DNA from 4 places in the Streptomyces sp. NPDC058052 genome. Region 2 is predicted to be linked to each of the others. Evidence: riboswitches for the same ligand, from Rfam matches in the RefSeq annotation. Region 2 holds a riboswitch; each other region holds the start of a gene.
The links. A riboswitch is a leader RNA that binds a small molecule or an ion and turns the genes downstream of it on or off. The one in region 2 is predicted to bind cobalamin.

Region 1: it holds a riboswitch for cobalamin, as region 2 does, so the genes downstream of both, ACFVU3_RS30105 (energy-coupling factor ABC transporter permease) here and ACFVU3_RS25505 (ABC transporter substrate-binding protein) in region 2, are expected to answer to the same signal.
Region 3: it holds a riboswitch for cobalamin, as region 2 does, so the genes downstream of both, ACFVU3_RS19745 (ABC transporter substrate-binding protein) here and ACFVU3_RS25505 (ABC transporter substrate-binding protein) in region 2, are expected to answer to the same signal.
Region 4: it holds a riboswitch for cobalamin, as region 2 does, so the genes downstream of both, cobN (cobaltochelatase subunit CobN) here and ACFVU3_RS25505 (ABC transporter substrate-binding protein) in region 2, are expected to answer to the same signal.

What each region holds. Positions count from the first base shown of each region.
Region 1 is NZ_JBHVRX010000027.1:79,506-82,703, forward strand. Features, by position in the region: gene dhaK (dihydroxyacetone kinase subunit DhaK) at 1-320, shown strand, start outside; gene dhaL (dihydroxyacetone kinase subunit DhaL) at 328-936, shown strand; gene ACFVU3_RS30100 (PTS-dependent dihydroxyacetone kinase phosphotransferase subunit DhaM) at 933-1,340, shown strand; cobalamin riboswitch at 1,394-1,616, shown strand; gene ACFVU3_RS30105 (energy-coupling factor ABC transporter permease) at 1,645-2,340, shown strand; gene ACFVU3_RS30110 (energy-coupling factor ABC transporter substrate-binding protein) at 2,340-2,690, shown strand; gene cbiQ (cobalt ECF transporter T component CbiQ) at 2,697-3,198, shown strand, end outside.
Region 2 is NZ_JBHVRX010000020.1:46,913-50,110, reverse strand. Features, by position in the region: gene ACFVU3_RS25515 (amino acid permease) at 1-916, shown strand, start outside; gene ACFVU3_RS25510 (Mov34/MPN/PAD-1 family protein) at 994-1,419, shown strand; cobalamin riboswitch at 1,442-1,580, shown strand; gene ACFVU3_RS25505 (ABC transporter substrate-binding protein) at 1,618-2,595, shown strand; gene ACFVU3_RS25500 (FecCD family ABC transporter permease) at 2,592-3,198, shown strand, end outside.
Region 3 is NZ_JBHVRX010000013.1:110,574-113,771, forward strand. Features, by position in the region: gene ACFVU3_RS19740 (FecCD family ABC transporter permease) at 1-66, opposite strand, end outside; gene ACFVU3_RS19745 (ABC transporter substrate-binding protein) at 201-1,244, opposite strand; cobalamin riboswitch at 1,334-1,458, opposite strand; gene ACFVU3_RS19750 (deoxynucleoside kinase) at 1,547-2,209, opposite strand; gene ACFVU3_RS19755 (calcium-binding protein) at 2,601-3,198, opposite strand, start outside.
Region 4 is NZ_JBHVRX010000005.1:113,738-116,935, reverse strand. Features, by position in the region: gene cobN (cobaltochelatase subunit CobN) at 1-1,549, opposite strand, end outside; cobalamin riboswitch at 1,628-1,761, opposite strand; gene ACFVU3_RS09360 (cobalamin biosynthesis protein CobG) at 1,841-3,082, shown strand; gene ACFVU3_RS09355 (precorrin-8X methylmutase) at 3,082-3,198, shown strand, end outside.

The DNA of each region.
Region 1 (3,198 bases), on a different contig from region 2:
GGCGCGGGATGATGACGGCGCGGGAGATCGCCGAGGCGGCCGTCGACGCGGTCCTGGACGACCTGCGGCCGTCGGATCCGGTGCTGCTGCTGGTGAACGGGATGGGCGGGACGCCGCTCCTGGAGCTGTACGGGTTCAACGCGGAGGTGCGGCGGGTGCTGGACGCCCGCCGGGTGCCGGTCGCGCGGACGCTGGTCGGGAACTACGTGACCTCGCTCGACATGGCGGGGTGCTCGGTGACGGTGTGCGCGGCGGACGAGGAGCTGCTGCGGCTGTGGGACGCGCCGGTGTCGACGGCCGCGCTGCGCTGGGGACGGTGAGCGGGCGATGACGGAGACCTACGGCGCCGCGTTCGTGGTGCGCTGGATGGGAGCGGTGGCGGAGGCGGTGGACCGCGAGGCCGGCCGGCTGACCGAGCTCGACGCGGCGATCGGCGACGCGGACCACGGCGCCAACCTGCGGCGCGGGTTCACGGCGGTGGCCGGGACGCTGGCGGAGGAACCGCCCGCGACACCGGGCGCGGTCCTCGTCGCCGCCGGACGGCAGCTGATTTCCACGGTGGGCGGGGCCTCCGGCCCGCTGTACGGGACACTGCTGCGGCGGGCCGGCAAGGCGCTCGGCGAGGCCGGTGAGGTCACACGGGCCGAACTCGCTCAGGCGCTGGCGGCCGGCGTCGCGGCCGTCGGGCAGCTCGGCGGGGCCGTCCCGGGCGACAAGACGATGCTGGACGCGCTGACCCCCGCGGTGGCGGCCCTGCCCGAGTCCTTCGCGGCGGCCCGCACCGCCGCCGGGGAAGGCGCCCTCGCGACCGTCCCGCTGCGCGCCCGCAAGGGGCGGGCCAGCTATCTCGGCGAGCGGTCGGTCGGACACCAGGACCCGGGGGCGACGTCCTCCGCCCTGCTGTTCGCCGCGCTGGAGGAGGTGGCGGCCGGATGAGCGCGGACCGGGTCGGCATCGTGCTGGTCTCGCACAGCGCGGCCGTCGCGGCGGCGGTCGCGGAGCTGGCGCGGGGACTCGCCGGCGGCGGCGACCTGGCACCGCTCGCGGCGGCGGGCGGTGCGCCCGACGGCGGGCTCGGCACGAGCGCCGACCTGGTCACCGCGGCCGCGCGGGACGTCGACGCGGGGGCCGGGGTGGCCGTCCTGGTGGACCTGGGCAGCGCGGTCCTCACCGTGAAGGCGCTCCTCGCGGAGGGCGACGAACTCCCGGAGGGCACACGGCTCGTGGACGCCCCCTTCGTGGAGGGCGCGGTGGCCGCCCTGGTGACGGCGAGCGCCGGCGGCGACCTCGCCGCGGTGACGGCCGCGGCCTCGGAGGCGTACGGCTACCGCAAGGTCTGACGGGCCCCGGCGGCGGATCCGGTACGGGGACTCCGCAGCGCACGTGACCGACCCCGCATTGTGATGAAGCAGGTCAACACACTAATGTCACAGCGCCTTGGTGTTCGGGAAACCGGTGCAGTACCGGTGCGGCCCTCGCCACTGTGATCGGGAGGTCCGGCTCCATCCCCTCGGGGAAGCCACTGCTCCGCCGCGGGAGACCGTCGCGGGGTGGGAAGGCGGAGTCGGGCGTCACTACCGTCAGCCAGGAGACCGGCCAGGGCGCGTTGTCCATCCACGAGGTGCTGGAGAGGGTCTCCCGATCATGCATATCGCCGAGGGGTATCTGCCCCCCGTCCATGCGGCCGCCTGGGGCGTCGCGTCGGCCCCGTTCGTCGTCCACGGCGTCCGCGCGCTCACCCGCGAGGTGCGCGCCAACCCCGAGTCCACCCTGCTGCTCGGCGCCTCCGGCGCCTTCACGTTCGTCCTGTCCGCGCTCAAACTGCCGTCGGTGACGGGAAGTTGTTCCCACCCGACGGGTACGGGGCTCGGTGCCATCCTGTTCCGGCCGCCGATCATGGCGGTGCTCGGGACGATCACGCTGCTGTTCCAGGCGCTGCTGCTCGCCCACGGCGGGCTGACCACGCTGGGGGCGAACGTCTTCTCGATGGCGATCGTCGGGCCCTGGGCGGGATACGGCGCCTATGTGCTGCTGAAGCGGTCCGGAGCGCCGCTGATGGTGAGCGTGTTCTTCGGCGCGTTCGTCGCCGACCTGTCGACGTACTGCGTGACCAGCGTCCAGCTGGCCGTCGCGTTCCCCGACCCGGGCAGCGGCATCGCCGGTTCGCTGGCGAAGTTCGGCTCCATCTTCGCGGTGACGCAGATCCCGCTCGCCGTGAGCGAGGGGCTGCTGACCGTCCTGGTGGTGCGGCTGCTCACGCAGTCCAGCAAGGGCGACCTGCTGCGGCTCGGCGTGCTCGCCCGGCCGAAGTCCGAGCGACGCGAGGAGGCGGCGGCGTGATGAGCCGGAACGCGAAGATCAACACCCTGCTGCTGGCGCTCGTGGCGGCGCTGGCGGTGCTGCCGCTGGCGCTCGGTCTCGGCGACCACAAGGAGGAGCCGTTCACCGGCGCCGACGCGGAGGCCGAGACGGCGATCACGGAGATCCGGCCGGACTACGAGCCGTGGTTCAGCCCGCTGTACGAGCCGCCGTCCGGCGAGATCGAGTCGGCGCTGTTCGCCCTCCAGGCGGCGCTCGGCGCCGGTGTCCTCGCCTACTACTTCGGGCTGCGGCGCGGCCGGAGGCAGGGCGAGGAGCGGGCCGCGGCCCGCGAGGAGAGCGGCGCCCCGGGCGCGGGCGCGGACGCGTAGCCGCCGATGCTGCCGATCGACGCGGCGGCGCACAGCAGTCGCTGGCGCCGCCGCCATCCGGCGGAGAAGGCCGTGCTCGGCTTCGGCCTGACCCTCTGCGCGGTGTGTCTGCCGCCGTGGCCCGGGGCGCTCCTGGTCGCGGCGGCCACGCTCTCCGTGCTGCTCGGCCCGGCCGGTGTGCCGGGGCGGCAGCTGTGGCGGGCCTTCCGGATCCCGCTGGGCTTCTGCGTCACGGGCGCCGTCCCGCTGCTGTTCGCGGTGGGCGGGCCCGGCGGCGCCGTGGCCTGGGCTCCGGACGGGCCGGCGCACGCCGGGGAACTGTTGCTGCGGACGGCCTCGGCCTCGCTGGGCGTGCTGCTGTTCGCGTTCACCACGCCGGTGTCCGACGTGCTGCCGCGCCTGGTGCGGGCCAGGGTGCCGGCGCCGGTGGTGGACGTGGCCCTGGTGATGTACCGGATCGTGTTCCTGCTGCTCGACGCGCAGGCCAAGGTGCGGCAGGCGCAGGCGG
Region 2 (3,198 bases):
CGCCATCATCGGCATGATCCTGATCTGCGCCGGCATCCTCACCCTCGGCTTCTCCGACGCCGGTGACACCGCCTCCATCACCCACCTGTGGGACCTCGGCGGCTTCTTCGCCGGCGAGAACGGCATCGCCTCCACCCTCATGACCCTCCAGATGGTCATGTTCGCCTTCCTCGCGGTCGAGCTGGTCGGCGTCACCGCCGGCGAGTCGAAGGACCCGAAGACCGTCCTGCCCAAGGCCATCAACACCGTGCCGTGGCGCATCGCCGTCTTCTACGTCGGCGCGCTCATCATGATCCTGTCGGTCGTCCCGTGGACCCACTTCAAGCCGGGCGTCTCGCCGTTCGTCGCCGCCTTCGAGGAGATGGGCCTCCAGGCCGGCGCCGCCATCGTCAACTTCGTCGTCCTGACGGCCGCGCTCTCCTCCTGCAACTCGGGCATGTACTCCACCGGCCGCATGCTGCGCGACCTCGCGCTCAACGGCCAGGGCCCGAAGCTCTTCACCCGCCTGACCAAGCGCGGCACCCCGCTCGTCGGCACCACCTTCTCGGCCGCGCTGATGATGGTCGGCGTCTGGATCAACTACCAGTGGCCCGGCGACGCCTTCAACTACGTCGTCTCCTTCGCCACCATCTCCGGCATGTGGGCCTGGATCATGATCCTGGTCTGCCAGATCCGCTACCGCCTCAAGGCCGACCGCGGCGAACTGCCCCAGTCCTCCTTCAAGGCCCCCGGCGGCATCTGGGCCAGCGTCTTCGCCCTCGCCTTCATCGGCCTGGTCGTCGTGACCATGGGCATGGACGCGGGCAACCGCGTCGCCCTCTACGGCGCCCCGGTCTGGGGTCTGCTCCTCGCCGTCTCCTACCTGGTCCTCAAGGCCCGCAACCCCGAGGGCGCCGCCTTCGTCAAGCGGTCGTAACAAGGGTCGCGTCCAGCATCCGGGCCGTTCCGTACCACTCCTCGGTACGGAACGGCCCGTCTGCTTATCCTGTCGGCATGCTGACCATCACCCGGGCCCTGTACGACCGGATCGTGGAACACGCCCGCGCGGACCACCCCGACGAAGCCTGCGGCGTCGTCGCGGGACCGGTCGGCGCGGGCCGCCCCGAGCGGTTCATCCCGATGCTCAACGCCGCCCGCTCGCCCACCTTCTACGAGTTCGACTCCGCCGACCTCCTCAAGCTCTACCGCGAGATGGACGACCGGGACGAGGAGCCCGTGATCATCTACCACTCGCACACGGCGACCGAGGCGTACCCGTCCCGCACCGACATCACCTACGCCAACGAGCCCGGCGCCCACTACGTGCTCGTCTCCACGGCCGACACCGACGCCGCCGGACCCTTCCAGTTCCGCTCGTACACGATCGTCGACGGCGTCGTGACGGAGGAGGACGTGAAGGTCGTCGAGGAGTACGCGTAGCCGTACCCCTCCCCGCGCGTCCGGACCAGTAGTCTGTGCGCGACCTTTCAGGGCGGCAGGACCCAGGAAGCCGGTGACGAATCCGGCGCGGTCCCGCCACTGTGACCGGCCCCCGCCCGGGGGCCGCCAGCCAGGAACTGACCTGCCGCCTTCTCACCACCGATCGGGGACGTGGAAATCCCCGGAGGAGGCTCCGCCATGACCTGGCGTCACCGGCTGCCGCTCGCCGCCGCCCTGCTGCCCCTGCTCGCCGCCTGCACCGCCGCCCCCGCGAGCGCCCCCGGCACCGCGAAGCCCGCGCCCGGCTTCCCGTACGAGATCACCAACTGCGGCACGACCACCACCCTCCAGGCCCCGCCGAAGCGCGCGGTCACCATGAACCAGCACGTCACCGAGGTGATGCTCGCCCTCGGCCTGGAGAAGTCCCTCGCCGGCACCGCCTACCTCGACGACGCCGTCCTCCCCGCCTACGCGAAGGCGTACCGCTCCGTCCCCGTCCTCGCGAAGGAGTACCCCTCCAAGGAGGCCCTCCTCGCCGCGAACCCCGACTTCGTCTACGGCGGCTACACCAGCGCCTTCGACGCCAAGGCCGGCCGGAGCAGGGACGACCTGGCCGACGCCGGCGTCGCCACCCGCCTCAACACCGAGTACTGCACCACCGGCGCCGTCTCCGTCGACGACCTCTACCGCGAGATCACCGAGGTCGGCCGCACCTTCGGCGTCCCCGACCGCGCCGAACGGTGGAACGAGGACGCCCGCGCCACCCTCGCCGCCACCGGCCGGCGGATCGAAGGCGTGGAACCGGTCTCCGTCTTCGTCTACGACAGCGGCGACAAGACCGCCTTCACCGCCGGCGGCCGGGGCATCGGCAACGACGTCATCGCCCGCGCCGGCGGCCGCAACGTCTTCGCCGACCTCGACAAGCCCTTCGGCGACGCCTCCTGGGAGGAGGTCGTCGCCCGCAGGCCCGAGGTCGTCCTCATCTACGACTACGGCTCCACCACCGTCGAGCAGAAGAAGCGCCGCCTCCTCGACGACCCCGCCCTCAAGGACGTCCCCGCGATCAGGAACCACCGCTTCGCCGTCCTCCCGCTCTCCGACACCGTCCTCGGCGTCCGCGTCCCCGCCGCCGTCGGCAAGCTCGCCGCCCAGCTCCACCCGGCCACCCGCCGATGACCACCGGAACCCGCCCCGCCCGCCCGGAGACCGCCCCCGCCCCCGCGCGGCGGCCCGCGCCCGGGCGGGCCCGGTACACCGCCGTCGTCGCCGGACTCCTCGCCGCGCTCGCGGCCGCCGTCCTCGCCTCCCTCGCGCTCGGCTCCGTACGGATCCCGCCCGGCCAGGTGCTCGACGCCCTGACCGGGCGGGCCGGCCCCTCCCCGTACCGCACGATCGTCCTCGACGTACGGCTGCCCCGGGTCCTGCTCGGCGCCGTCGTCGGCGCCGGGCTCGCGGTCGTCGGCGCCGTCCTCCAGGCCCTCGTACGGAACCGGCTCGCCGACCCCTTCCTGCTCGGGATCTCCTCCGGCGCCTCCACCGGCGCCGTCCTCGTCATCGTCCTCGGCATCGGGGCGACGACCGCCCTCGCCCTCCCCGCCGGCGCCTTCGCCGGCTCCCTCCTCGCCCTCGTCCTCGTCTACGGACTCGCTCGCCGCGGCTCCACCATGAGCGGCCCCCGGCTCGTCCTCGCCGGCGTCGCCGTCTCCTACGTCCTCTCCGCCCTCACCACCCTCCTCCTCGTCACCGCCGGCCGGCCCGAGCACTTCCAGGAGGCCCTGT
Region 3 (3,198 bases), on a different contig from region 2:
GGTGAGGGCCAGGGCGACGGAGGCGCACAGAAGGAGGATCCCGGCGGCCCCGGCGACGGGCGGCAGCGCCCGGGAGGCACGGAGGACGGTCCGTCCGGAGCCTTCCGTCGTACGGGAGTCGTCGGCCGTCCGTCCGGAGCGTGCCGTCGTGCGGGAGCCGTCGGCCGTCCGTCCGGAGTCTCCCGCCGTACGGGACCGGGTCACTTCGCGAGCCCGTACGTCCGCAGCGCGGCGGCCACCTGCTCGATGCCCTCGACGGTGCGGATCGTGGGGTTCATGGCCTGGCCGCTGAGGATCACGTACCGCTTCTTCCGCACCGCCGTCATGTTCCGGGTGACGGGGTGGGACTCCAGGAACTCGATCTTCTTCGCGGCGCTCTCGGCCGACTGGGCCTTGCGGGTCAGATCGGCGATCACCAGCACGTCGGGGTCGCGGTCGGCGACGGTCTCCCAGTTGATCTGCGGCCACTCCTCCTTCGTGTCGTCGAAGACGTTCTTCACGCCGAGCACCCCGCTGACGATCCCCGGCGCGCCGCAGCATCCGGCCATGTAGGGCCCCTGGGAGTCCGAGAACCAGTAGAGGACGGAGGCGCCGGCGAAGTCGGCGCCGGCCGTGGCCTTCGTGACGCGGGCGCGGAGTTCGCCGACGAGCTTCTCGCCGCGCTCCGGGACGCCGAAGATTCTGGCCAGGTCGCGGACCTCGCCGTACACGGTGTCCATGGTCAGCGGCGCGGTCCGGACGCCGTCGCCGTCGCCGCTGTTGTCCTTGCCGACGCAGTCGGTGGGGGAGAGGTAGGTGGGAACGCCGAGCCGCGTGAACCGCTCCCTGGGCGCCACACCGCCCTTGCCCAGCGTGTAGAGGAAGGAAGCGCTGACGAAGTCGGGTTCGGTGTCGAGCACCTTCTCGAACGACGGGTAGCGCTCGGCGAGCCGGGGGACGGTGGCGTTCGCCTTCTCCAGGCCCTTCAGGACGGGATCCGTCCAGGTGGCCGTGCCCACCATGCGGTCGGCGAGGCCGAGCGAGAAGAGGATCTCGGCCGAGCCCTGGTCGAGGGCGACGGCGCGGCGCGGCGTGTGGGCGACCTCGACCCGCTGCCCGCAGTTGTCGAGGGCGACGGGGCCCGGTCCGGAGGCCGGCCCCTTCCCTCCGGCCGGGGCCGCGGGGGCGCCGGCGCCGCAGCCGGCCACGAGAACGGCGCCGGCCACGAGCAGCACGGCGGAACGGACGGGAGGTGCGAAGGGCACGGTGGGGAGTCCTCTGCGTCACGGCTCATGCGCGGAGCCTGTCGTACGGTGCTCCCCGGACGGCGACCCGCGCCCCCCGGGGCGCCAGCAGGTCTTCGGACTCGGGATCGTCCGGACGGGACGCCTTCCCAGACCCCTCGGGGGTCCAGTGGCCGATGTCCCGCCCGTCACCCTCACCGCTGCGCGTCAGCTCCGGATTCCCACCGGATTCCCTGACCCGTGCACGTACCGCGTCGGTGCGTACAGAGGTGCGACTGGCCCGGGCAAGCTACCACAGAGGGATCTTGGTGCCGCCCCGCGGGTCAGGCGCGGTGCGCGACCGCCGCCAGGGCGTTCCTGACCTCCTGGGCCACGCGGGCCGCGTCGTCGGGGTTGTTCACGACGTCCGTGTGGTTCATGTCGACGACGAGGACGTCGCTGGCGGAGTAGTGCTGGTGCACCCACTCGTCGTAACCGGTCCACAGCGTGCGGTAGTACTCGACGAGGCTCTCGTCCTGCTCGAAGTCGCGTCCGCGCAGCCCGATCCGGTGCAGCACCGTCTCGAAGTCCGCCTTGAGGTAGACCATGAGGTCGGGCGCCTTGCGGTACGGCAGGCCCTCGATCTCGCGCATCATCTCGTCGAGCAGGCCCTCGTAGACCTGCATCTCCAGGGAGCTGATCCGGCCGAGGTCGTGGTTGACCTTGGCGAAGTACCAGTCCTCGTAGATCGACCGGTCGAGCACGCTGTCGTCCTGCTTGTACGCCTCCTTGATCGCGGCGAACCGCGTCTGCAGGAAGTACAGCTGGAGCAGGAAGGGGTAGCGCTTCGCCTGGATCTCCTCGGGGCTCGCCGAGTAGAACAGCGGGAGGATCGGGTTGTCGTCCACGCTCTCGTAGAAGACCTCGGTGCCCAGCTCCTTCGCGAGCAGCTCGGCCACACTCGTCTTGCCGATCCCGATCATGCCTCCGACGCAGATCACCGGCATACCTCACTTCTCCCTGGGGGTCTTCTGTACGTGGACGGGGAGATGGGCCTCCCGTACCACTGAGACGCGCGCCGGTGGTCAGGCGATTCCCCGGGCTTTCGTGATCAACGTCATGTGGTCCTTCGGGGCCGGGACCCCTCCCTGGACCGGATCGCTCTCCTCGACCGGTGGGCCGGCCGTTCCGCGACCACCGCTCGTCGCGGCAGGTCGCGGCCCCGCAGCCGCGTTGAATTTTAGATGACGATCCGGCGCGGGCGAGCCGCCGCTTCCGGGCGGCCGGGTTCGGGCCGCCGGCCCGTGCCGGAGCCCGGCCGGCGGCGCGGTGTCCTGCGCGCCGCCGGCCGGGCGGGGGGCCTGGCCCGCTCCGGTCGCGGGCCCCGGCAGGGAGGGGTCAGGGGCAGCTGATGCGGGTGTCGGAGGGGTCCGTGGTGCAGGTGTCCGTGTTGAGGCCGCCGTTCGCGGTGTCGTTGCCGGCCACGCCGTCCACCGTGTTCAGGGTGTCGTTGCCGTAGTCGCCGAGGAGGGTGTCGGAACCCGGACCGCCGATCAGGGTGTCGTTGTGGTAGCTGCCGTCCGCCCGGTCGTTGCCCGGCCCGGCGTGGACGGTGTCGTTGCCGAAGCCCGCGTTGACGGTGTCGTTGCCGCTGAGCGCGCAGATCACATCACCGGCGTACGTGCCGTTCAGGGTGTCGGCGCCGCTGGTCCCGATGATCGTGCAGCCACGGCTGTTGTCCACCGTGGTGGCGCGGGTCGCGGTGTTGTTGCCCGGCGTCGGGTCGGACTGGGCGGCGCTGACCGTCGCGGTGTCCGTGAGGGTGCCCGTACGCGAGGGCTCGGCGACGATCGTCACCGTGGCCGTCGTGCCGGAGGGGCTGCCCGCGGGGTGGAGCGTGCCGACGGCGCAGGTCACCCGGCCGGGGACGGTCGTGCACGTGCCGCGGTCGGTGGTGGCCGACAGGATCGTGGCGGTGCCCGTCAGGGTGTCGGTG
Region 4 (3,198 bases), on a different contig from region 2:
CGCCGTCCTGCGCGCGGGCCGCGATCCAGCGGTAGGCGGCCAGGTAGTGGTGGGAGGGCGGCAGGTCGGGGTCGTGGTAGATCGCGATCGGGTTCTCGCCGAAGCCGCGCGGCGGCTGGATGAGGACGAGGAGGTTCCCGCGGCGGAGGGCCGCGAGGACGATGTCGCCCTCCGGGTTCCGGGAGCGGTCGAGGAACATCTCGCCGGGGGCCGGGCCCCAGTGCTCCTCGACCCGCTCGCGCAGTTCGGCCGGGAGCTCGGCGTACCAGCGCTTGTAGTCGGCGGCCGGGATGCGGACCGGGTTCTTCGCCAGCTGCTCCTCGGTGAGCCACTCCTGGTCGTGGCCGCCGGCCTCGATGAGGGCGTAGATCAGCTCGTCGCCGTCGCCGGAGACCAGGCCGGGGAGGTCCTCCTCCGGGCCGAAGTCGTAGCCCTCGGCGATCAGCCGGCGCAGCAGGGAGACGGCGGAGGCGGGGGTGTCGAGGCCGACCGCGTTGCCGATGCGGGAGTGCTTGGTGGGGTACGCGGAGAGGACGAGCGCCAGCTTCTTCTCGGCGTTCGGGATGTGCCGGAGGCGGGCGTGGCGGACGGCGATGCCGGCCACGCGGGCGGCGCGCTCGGCGTCGGCGACGTAGGCGGGCAGGCCGTCGGCGTCGATCTCCTTGAAGGAGAACGGGACGGTGATGAGGCGCCCGTCGAACTCGGGGACGGCGACCTGGCTGGCCGCGTCCAGCGGCGACAGGCCCTCGTCGTTCTCCTCCCAGGCGGAGCGCGAGCCGGTGAGGCAGAGCGCCTGGAGCACCGGCACGTCGAGCGCGGCGAGCGCGCCCGCGTCCCATGCCTCCTCGTCGCCGCCCGCCTGGGCGGCGGCCGGCTTGGTGCCGCCGGCGGCGAGGACGGTGGTGACGATGGCGTCGGCGCCGCGGAGGACGGCGAGCAGCTCCTCCTCGGGGGCGCGCAGGGAGGCCACGTAGAGCGGGAGGGGGCGGGCCCCGGCGTCCTCGATCGCGTCGCAGAGGGCGCCGACGAAGGCGGTGTTCCCGCTCATGTGGTGGGCGCGGTAGTAGAGCACGGCGATCGTCGGGCCGGGCACGTCCCGGGCGGCCCGGTCCAGGGGGCCCCAGGTGGGGGCGGCGGCCGGGGCCTCGAAGCCGTGGCCGGTGAGGAGGACGGTGTCGGAGAGGAAGCGGGCCAGCTGCTCCAGGTTGGCGGGGCCGCCGTGGGCGAGGTAGGCGTGCGCCTCGGTGGCGACGCCGACCGGCACGGTGGAGGCGGCCATCAGCTGGGCGTCGGGGGCCTGTTCGCCGCTGAGGACGACGACGGGCCTGCCGGTGGCGAGGACCGCGTCGAGGCCCTCCTGCCAGGAGCGGACGCCGCCGAGGAGGCGGACGACGACGAGGTCGGCGCCGTCGAGGAGGCCGGGGAGGTCGGCGAGCGGAAGCCGGGAGGGGTTGGCGAAGCGGTACGGGACCGGGCCCTCGGGCGCGGCCGCGTTGGCCGCGCGGGCGCTGAGCAGGTCGGTGTCGGAGTGCGACAGCAGCAGGAGCATGGCGAGGCTCGGGCCTTCCTCGGGGTTGTCCGCGCCCCGGGTGGTCGTTGGGTTGGGGCCTCCCCTCGCTCGAGCGAAGCCGAGAGCGTGGGGAAGGGAGTTCCTGACTCACCCGGGCCGTCGCCGGCTCGGGCTCACAGTGGCGGGACCGCGCCGGATTCTCACCGGGCTTCCTCCCCGGGGTCCTGGGACCCCATGCCGATCTGCATAGTAGATCGTGGCGTCGGCGGGCCGGAGAGGGTCGGGGAGTCGGCCGGATCACACTCGGTGGCCGCCCGGTTCCCCGTGGGTATGCTCGCCGCCATGCCGCCGACCCCGCCCAGCCCGCCCGAAGCGGGCGAACCTCGCATACGGGACCGAGGCGACGCGTGCCCGGGGGCGCTCCGGCTGCACGCAGCCGCCGACGGTCCCCTCGCCCGACTCCGCCTTCCCGCAGGGCGATTGACGAGTCGTCAGCTCGATGTGCTGGCGGCCGCCGCCGAGGACCTGGGCGACGGCAGCCTCTCCGTCACCTCGCGCGGCAACGCCGAGCTGCGCGGTCTGCGCGACGGCTGCGGCGCCCGCCTCGCCGCGCTCCTCGCCGACGCCGGACTGCTGCCCTCCCCCACCCACGAGCGGGTGCGGAACATCGTCGCCTCCCCCGCCTCCGGACTCGACGGACTCGGCCACGCCGACGTCCAGTTGTGGGCCCGCGCCCTGGACGCGGCGCTCTGCGCGGAGCCCCGCGCGGCGGCCCTCTCCGGCCGCTTCCTCTTCGTCCTCGACGACGGCCGCGGCGACGTCACCGGCCTCGGCGGCGATGTGACCTTGATCGCAGCACCGGGCGGCGCCGCGCTCCTGACGGCCGGCGCCCGGACCTTCCGGCTGCCCGCCGCCGACGCCGTCCCGGCCGCGCTCGCCTGCGCGCTCGCCTTCCTCGACGCCGCCGAGGCCGCCGGCACCGGTGCCTGGCGCCCGCGCGAGCTCCCCGCCGGGCACCTCCCGGAGTGGGCCGGTGCCCTGGCCCGCGCGGGGATCGCCGCGGAGCCCGTACCCTCCTCCTCCCCTCCGCCGGCGCTCCCGCCCGCACCCGGCCCGCTCGGCGGCCACGCCCTCCACGTCCTCGCCCCCCTCGGCCGGCTGACCGCCGCCCAGCTGCGGGCGCTCGGCGGGGGCGCGGCCGAGGTGCGGCTCACCCCGTGGCGCGGGGTGGTCGTCGTGGGGCCGTCCCCGGACCTGCTCCCCGCGCTCGCCGCCCACGGCCTGATCACCGACCCCGCCGCCCCCGGCACCGGCGTCACCGCCTGCACCGGGACCCCCGGCTGCGCCAAGTCCCTCGCCGACGTGCGGGCGGACGCGGCGCGCGCGCCCGGCGGACCGCTGCCCGTGCACTACTCCGGCTGCGAGCGCCGCTGCGGGCATCCGCACGGCCTCCGGATCGAGGTCACCGCACGGGACTCCGACACCTACCTGCTGGACGGCGCCCCCGTCCCCCGTTCCGCCCTGGCCGAGGCCGTCGCGGCGGCCCGCCAGAGACCGATGGAGAGCCGATGATGTACGAGTACGAGAAGGACGGCGCCGAGATCTACCGCCGCTCCTTCGCCACGATCCGCGCCGAGGCGGACCTCGGCGCCCTGCCCGCCGACGTCGCCACCGTCGCCGTCCGCATG